Luteolibacter sp. LG18: one gene and its partner. The main gene of each other region encodes a partner of the protein of the gene in region 2 in a complex. Links are inferred from orthologs where the notes say so. Each region holds a gene or a part of one and is shown on either strand. Other genes may lie near its edges.

Region 1 (4,116 bases), 2.9 Mb from region 2 along the record:
TCACAGCAGGCCCTTCCTCACCACCTGCCATCCGTTCCAGCAATCCTCGGGGTCGATGTCGTCGTAGCCGCGGCTTTCCCGGGCTTTCTCGAAGGCGTCCCGCGGGGACATGACGCAGGGGGCTTGATCGCGGATGGCGATGACCTCGGCTTCGGTCAATGGCGAGCCCTTCTCCTGCTCGTGGTGCAGCAGGGTGGCGACAAGATGTGCTCCGATCTTCATAGGGGACCGCCGCGCCGGGGTGGAGGAGAATCCGCCCCGCCCACGCTCTCACGAGCGCGGCTACGAAAGAAAAAGCCCCCGGGTGGCCGGGGGCTCAGGGAGGAGGGACATTCCTGTCCCTCTTTGTGAAGAGTGAAGAAACACGGACAGGAATGTCCGTGCTCCCTGATCACTCGTGGTACTCCTGGATGCTCTTCACGGTGAGCTCCCGCGTTTTCAGCGCGCGGATGGCTTCCACGGAGGCTTCGGCGGCGGCCATGTTGGTGGCGTGGGAGATCTTCATCTGGATCGCGCCGGCGCGGATCTTGATCTCGTCCTCACGGCTTTCGTGGCTGCTGGGGGAGTTGATCACGAACTGCACGTCGCCGTTCTTCATGGCGTCGATCACCGTCGGGCGGGCGCCTTCGGAGAGCTTGTAGAGGCGGTGGCAGGGCAGGCCTTCCGCGATCAGGCGGGCCTGGGTGCCGCCGGTGGAGTAGATCTCGAAGCCGAGCTCGATCAGGCCGCGGGCGATTTCCAGGGCACGGTCCTTGTCGCGGTCGTTCACGGACAGGAAGACGTTGCCCTTCGTCGGCAGCGGGTTGAAGGCGCTGATCTGGGACTTGGCGTAGGCCATGCCGCGGTCGGCGTCGATGCCCATGACCTCGCCGGTGGAGCGCATTTCCGGGCCGAGCACGATGTCGATGCCGGGGAAGCGGTTCCACGGGAAGACGGCTTCCTTCACCGAGTAGTGCGGCGGGATGATGGTCTCGGTGAAGCCGAGCTCGGCGAGCGTCTTGCCGACCATGATCTTGGCGGCGAGCTTGGCGAGGGAGACGCCGATGGCCTTCGAGACGAAGGGCACGGTGCGGGAGGCGCGGGGATTGACCTCGATGACGTAGAGCTCGTCGTCCTTCACGGCGAACTGGATGTTCATCAGGCCCTTCACGTTCAGCTCGCGGGCGAGATCCTTGGCAGCCTGGGTGATCTCGGCCTTGATCTTCTCGCTGAGGGAGAAGGCGGGGATCACGCAGGCGGAGTCACCGGAGTGGATGCCGGCCTGCTCGATGTGCTGCATGATCGCGCCGACCACGGCCTGCTGGCCGTCGCTGATGCAGTCGACGTCGATTTCGGTCGCGCCATCCAGGAAGCGGTCGACGAGGACCGGGCGCTCCGGGGAGGCGGTGACGGCCTCGCGCATGTAGCGGCGGAGCTCGTCTTCCGAGTAAACGATCATCATGGCGCGGCCGCCGAGCACGAAGGACGGGCGGACGAGCACCGGGTAGCCGATGCGGTCGGCGGCGGCGATGGCGTCCTCCTCGTTGGTGGCGGTGCCGGCCTCGGCCTGCTTCAGGCCGATGCGGTCGAGCAGCGCGGAGAAGTGCTTGCGGTCCTCGGCCAGCTCGATGCTTTCCGGGCTGGTGCCGATGATCGGCACGCCGTGGCGCTTCAGGTCCGCGGCGAGGTTCAGCGGGGTCTGGCCGCCGAACTGGACGATCACGCCGTCCGGCTGCTCCTGGTCGCAGATGTTCAGCACGTCCTCGAGCGTGAGCGGTTCGAAGAACAGCTTGTCCGAGGTATCGTAGTCGGTGGAGACGGTCTCGGGGTTCGAGTTCACCATGATGGTCTCGTAGCCGAGGTCCTTCAGGGCGAAGGCGGCGTGGACGCAGCAGTAGTCGAACTCGATGCCCTGGCCGATGCGGTTCGGACCGCCGCCGAGGATGATGATCTTCTTCTTGTCGGACGGGCGGGCCTCGTTCTCGTCACCGTAGGTGGAGTAGAAATAGGGCGTGTAGGCCTCGAACTCCGCGGCGCAGGTGTCGACGAGGCGGTAGGTGGGAATGATCTTCCGGGCCTTGCGCTCGGCGCGGATCGTGTCCTCGGTCGGCACGTCGGCCACGGCCGGTTCCGGCTCGGCGCGCGGCGGGGCACCGGCGGGCTGGTCGGTTTCACCGTGGATGGAAACGTTGTGGATCGCCTGCGAGTGGGCACGGGCACGGGCGATCTGGCGGTCGGAGAAGCCGAGCTTCTTCGCGCGCTTCAGGTCGAGGTTGGCGAGGTCCTTGCCCTCTTCCGCGATCTGCTGGAGGTGGCCCAGGAACCATGGGTCGATCGCGGTGAGTTCGAAAATCTCCTCCAGCGTGAAGCCATGGACGAACGCGGTCTGGAGCCAGAAGATGCGCTCGGCGTTCGGCACGCGCAGCTTGCGCTCGATGTCCTCGCGGGTCACGCCGTGGGCCTCCTTGCTGTCGAAGCCGAAGCCCCAGCGGCCGGTTTCCAGCGAGCGCAGCGCCTTCTGCATGGACTCCTTGAAGGTGCGGCCGATCGACATCGCCTCGCCCACGGACTTCATCGCGGTGGTCAGCACCGGGTTGGCCTTCGGGAACTTTTCGAAGGTGAAGCGCGGCACCTTGGTCACCACGTAGTCGATGGTCGGCTCGAAGGAAGCCGGGGTCTCGCGGGTGATGTCGTTGCGGATTTCGTCGAGCGTGTAGCCCACGGCGAGCTTCGCGGCGATCTTGGCGATCGGGAAGCCGGTGGCCTTCGAGGCCAGCGCGGACGAGCGGGACACGCGCGGGTTCATCTCGATCACGATCATGCGGCCGGTCTTCGGATCGGTGGCGAACTGGATGTTCGAGCCGCCGGTTTCCACGCCGATCTCGCGGATCACCGCGAAGGAGGCGTCGCGCATGATCTGGTACTCGCGGTCCGTCAGGGTCTGGATCGGCGCGACGGTGATCGAGTCACCGGTGTGGACGCCCATCGGATCGAGGTTCTCGATCGAACAGATCACCACGCAGTTGTCGGCGCGGTCACGCATGACCTCCATTTCGAATTCCTTCCAGCCGAGCAGGGACTCCTCGATGAGGATCTCGGACACCGGGGACAGGTCGATGCCGGAGCAGGCGATCTCCTCGAACTCCTCGCGGTTGTAGGCGATGCCGCCGCCGGTGCCACCCAGGGTGAAGGCGGGGCGGATGATCAGCGGGAAACGGCCGATCTTCGCGGCCACCTCGCGGGCCTCTTCCATGGTGTGGGCCACGCCGGACTCGGGCACATCGAGCCCGATCTTGAGCATCGCCTCCTTGAAGCGGAAGCGGTCCTCGCCCTTGTCGATCGCGTCGGCGTTCGCGCCGATCATCTTGACGTTGTGCTTGTCCAGCACGCCGGACTTGAAGAGCGACATCGAGGTGTTGAGCGCCGTCTGGCCGCCGAGGGTCGGCAGCAGGGCGTCCGGCTTCTCGCGGGCGATGATCTTCTCGACGACTTCCGGGGTGATCGGCTCGATGTAGGTCCGGTGGGCGAACTCCGGATCGGTCATGATCGTGGCCGGATTCGAGTTCACCAGGACGACGGTGTAGCCTTCCTCGCGCAGCGCCTTGCAGGCCTGGACACCGGAGTAGTCGAATTCGCAGCCCTGTCCGATGACGATGGGACCGGAACCGATGACGAGAATTTTGCGGATCGAGGTGTCTTTTGGCATGACGGGAAGCGGGGCGTGCGGACCGGTTAGGGCGCGCAAGGGCTAAATTTCGAGGGGTTTGGCATCCCTGCCCCCTCTTGTAAAGGGTTGGATGTTTGGAATTTCGTCACGGGGGGATAAAAGTTTGCGGCGGTGGGGTTTCCGGGGGCGTTCTTCGTACGTCGTTCCTCCTTCAGGAGGGCGGGATCTTGGCGTAGCCGCGCTCGGGAGAGCGTGGGCTGGGTGGATTCACCCCGATCCTCGCACGTCCGGTTCCGCTCGGGGCCTCTCTTCGAACGTTGGATGTGGACCTGGATGAGGATCGTCGTCCGGCCTCCGATTGCGTCGCCCCTGGCCGGGGCTTGGACCTCATGGCCGATCTTTCCCGGTGGCTGGCGCCACCGGCTGGGATACGTCGCCCTCCGGGCTCGGGGATGACGGTCGCGAACCGG
Region 2 (3,144 bases):
GGACCGGAACCCACGCGGGTGGTGTAAGCCTTGCAGACCCCGATCACGCGCTGCACCGATGTCGGCGGCAGACCGGAGCCGGTGCAGGAACCACCGGCGGTGGTGTTCGAGGACGTGACGAAGGGATAGGTGCCGAAGTCGATGTCCAGCAGCGTGCCCTGCGCGCCTTCGAACAGGAGCACCTTGCCTTCCTTCCACGCCTTGTGGAGTGGGGGGATGGTGTTGGTGACATGCGGGCGGAGGCGCTCGAACGCGGCGTAGACTTCCGCGATCACCTGCTCGGCGGTGAAGGTCGGCAGGTCATACTTCACGAGGATCTCGTTGGCGTCCACCACGCGGCGGGCGATCTGCTCGTGGGCGAAGGACTCGTTGAGGAGGTCCGCCATGCGCAGGCCGCAGCGGTTGATCTTGTCCGCGTAGGTCGGGCCGATGCCACGCTTGGTGGTGCCAATCTTCTGGTCGCCGAGCGAGGCCTCGCGGGCGGCGTCGAGTTCCTTGTGGAAAGGGAGCACCACATGGGCGCGGTCCGAAATGAGGAGCTTCTCCGGGGTGATGGACACGCCCTGGGCTTCGACCTTGGCGATCTCCGCGACGAGGCCGACGGGGTCGACGACGACACCGTTGCCGATGACGTTCAGCTTGTCGTCCCACAGGATGCCGGACGGGAGAAGGTGCAGCACGTATTTGGTGCCGCGGGCGATCACCGTATGACCGGCGTTGTTACCGCCTTGGCCGCGGATGACCACATCGGCCTCCTCGGTGAGATAGTCGACGACCTTGCCCTTGCCTTCGTCTCCCCATTGGAGACCTGTGACGATGGTATTCATGGAAGAAAATTCAAAATTCTAAGCACTAAATTCTAAACGAAAGAGGAGCATGCATTCCCTGTTGGATCCCGGAGGCCAACTCTTCGTTTTGGATCTTATGCTTAGTGCTTGGTTTGATCGATCATCGCCGCGAACTCCTCGAAGAAGTAGGTCGCGTCGTTCGGGCCGGGGGCGGCTTCCGGGTGATACTGGACGGAGAACACCGGGTGCTCCTTGTGACGCATGCCCTCGACGGTGCCGTCGTTGAGATTGATGTGGGTCACCTCGACATTGTCCGGCAGCGAGTCCGGATCGACGGCGAAACCGTGGTTCTGGGAGGTGATGGTCACCTTGCCGGTGCGCAGGTCCTTGACCGGCTGGTTGCCGCCGCGGTGGCCGAACTTCAGCTTGAAGGTGGTGCCGCCGAAGGCGTGGGCGAGGAGCTGGTTGCCGAGGCAGATGCCGAAGATCGGCTTCTTGCCGATGAGCTTCTTGAGCTCCTCGTGGATGTAATCCAGAGCTGCCGGATCCCCGGGGCCGTTGGAGAGGAAAATGCCGTCCGGGTTCTTGGCGAGGACTTCCTCGGCGGTGGCGCGGGAGTTCACCACGTCCACCTCGAAGCCAGCCTGGCGGAGGCGGCGGAGGATGTTGAACTTGATGCCGAAGTCATAGGCCACGATGCGGTGGCGGGCCGGCGGCAGCTCCTGGTAGGGGCCCGGTTCGCCGGTGGAGGCGTTCGGGATGATCCAGTTGCGGGATTCCTGGTCCCAAGCGTAGTCCTTCTCGGTGGAGACTTCCTTCACGAAGTCGGAGCCTTCCATCGAGGGCGAGTTCTTCGCGGCCTCGATCGCGGCCTCGGCATTCAGCTCGGTGGTGAGGCAGGCGCGCATCGCGCCCAGCGAGCGGAGGTGCTTGGTCAGGGCGCGGGTGTCGATGTCCTCGATGCCGAGGATGCCGTGCTGTTTGAAATAGCTGTCCAGATTCTGGGTCGAGCGCCAGTTGGACGGGACGTTGCAGAGCTCGCCGATGACGAAACCGCGGACGTGCGGCTGGGCGGACTCATTGTCCTCCACGGTGATGCCGTAGTTCCCGATCTGAGGGTAGGTCATCGCGACGATCTGGCCGCGGTAGGAAGGATCCGTCACAACTTCCTGATAACCCGTCATCGAGGTGTTGAAACAAATCTCCCCGGTGGTGGTGCCGGTGGCTCCGAAGGCTTTTCCTTCGAAGGTCCGGCCGTCTTCAAGAGCAAGAATGGCTTTCATGTCGTGCGCGGCGCGCGGAAAGTAGGGAGCACGCCCGGTCGATGCAAGAGAATGCTGGTCCTGGAAGGCGAACCGGCTGGAAAAGCGCCATTTCGTGACGACTCCGCCAGCCGGTCCAGGCCGTCAGATGTCCGTTTTGGCCTTGCTGGTCACCTTCCATGGCATGCCGGTCGGGTCCAGTGGCACGGCGCTGGTGTCCGCGGGCACGCTGTTGTCGGTGCGGAACAGGGGCAGGATGGGGGAGCCATTGGCGGTTTTCTTGTAGGTCGCCCCGACCTCCTCGATGAGCAGCATCGCGCCGAACGAGCCCCCCGGAATCTCGCTGATGAGGATCTCAATGGGATAGGAGGTGCCGACCTTCGCTTCGAATTCCGCTCCCACGGCCAGGCCGCAGATCAGGTCGTTCCACTTCGGGATGCCCGGATATTGGTAGAAGGTCATGGGAAGGGGCATCGGGTAATCCTTCTTGAGCTTGCTCTGGATCTCCGGGTTTTCCTTGGTGCCCTTCAGCACGGAGAGGTTTTTGGAAAGCTGGATGCCGGTGGTGCCGGACGTCCAGCCGTAGTCGAACACGTGCTGGTTGTTGAAACGGATGACCATGCAATCGTCCCCGAGTCCCACGAACCGGTATTTGCCGGATTTCGGCGGGGTCACCACGCCACGGTAGACCACCATCCAGCGGCTGGGCTTCACCTCGTTCTCGCAGTTGAAAGCCTTCGGGCCTTCTCCCGCGGGCATGGTCGGGATGTAGAGCTTCGTCTGGTAGAGCTTCTGGGGAGCCCGGTAGTACTTCGAGAGCGAGCTTTCGCGCCATTTGTCATCCGTGAATTCCTTGATGATGGCCGGCAATTGGTCGGGATAGATCTCCGTGCTCTTGTGGGACCGGGTCTGTTTGAAATCGTAAAAGGTGCCGATGAGCGCGCTGCCGGTCAGGTCCTGGGGGAGACCGAAGGGGCTGTTGGCGCCGGTGCCATTGCTGAGGCCGGGAGCGGTGCCGCTGCCAAAGCCGATCCCGTTTCCGGTGCCGCGGCCGCCGCCACTTCCGCTGCCTCCGAGCCCGCCGGATAGGGCTC

The links.
Region 1: the proteins of carA (region 2) and carB are in contact, whole or in part, in a solved structure (PDB 1KEE), measured with the Escherichia coli proteins. The link is inferred for Luteolibacter sp. LG18 from one-to-one orthologs.

What each region holds. Positions count from the first base shown.
Region 1 is NZ_AP024600.1:1,494,847-1,498,962, reverse strand. The notes cover bases 192-3,990. They hold carB (carbamoyl-phosphate synthase large subunit), read right to left. Parts: upstream 3,686-3,990; coding sequence 392-3,685; downstream 192-391. Other genes in these bases: llg_RS06295 (hypothetical protein), read right to left, coding at 192-222. In the rest of the region: more of llg_RS06295, read right to left, coding at 1-191. UniProt on the Escherichia coli protein: Large subunit of the glutamine-dependent carbamoyl phosphate synthetase (CPSase).
Region 2 is NZ_AP024600.1:4,417,919-4,421,062, forward strand. The notes cover bases 1-2,827. They hold carA (glutamine-hydrolyzing carbamoyl-phosphate synthase small subunit), read right to left. Parts: upstream 2,072-2,827; coding sequence 929-2,071; downstream 1-928. Other genes in these bases: llg_RS17410 (adenylosuccinate synthase), read right to left, coding at 1-827; llg_RS17420 (hypothetical protein), read right to left, coding at 2,195-2,827. In the rest of the region: more of llg_RS17420, read right to left, coding at 2,828-3,144. UniProt on the Escherichia coli protein: Small subunit of the glutamine-dependent carbamoyl phosphate synthetase (CPSase).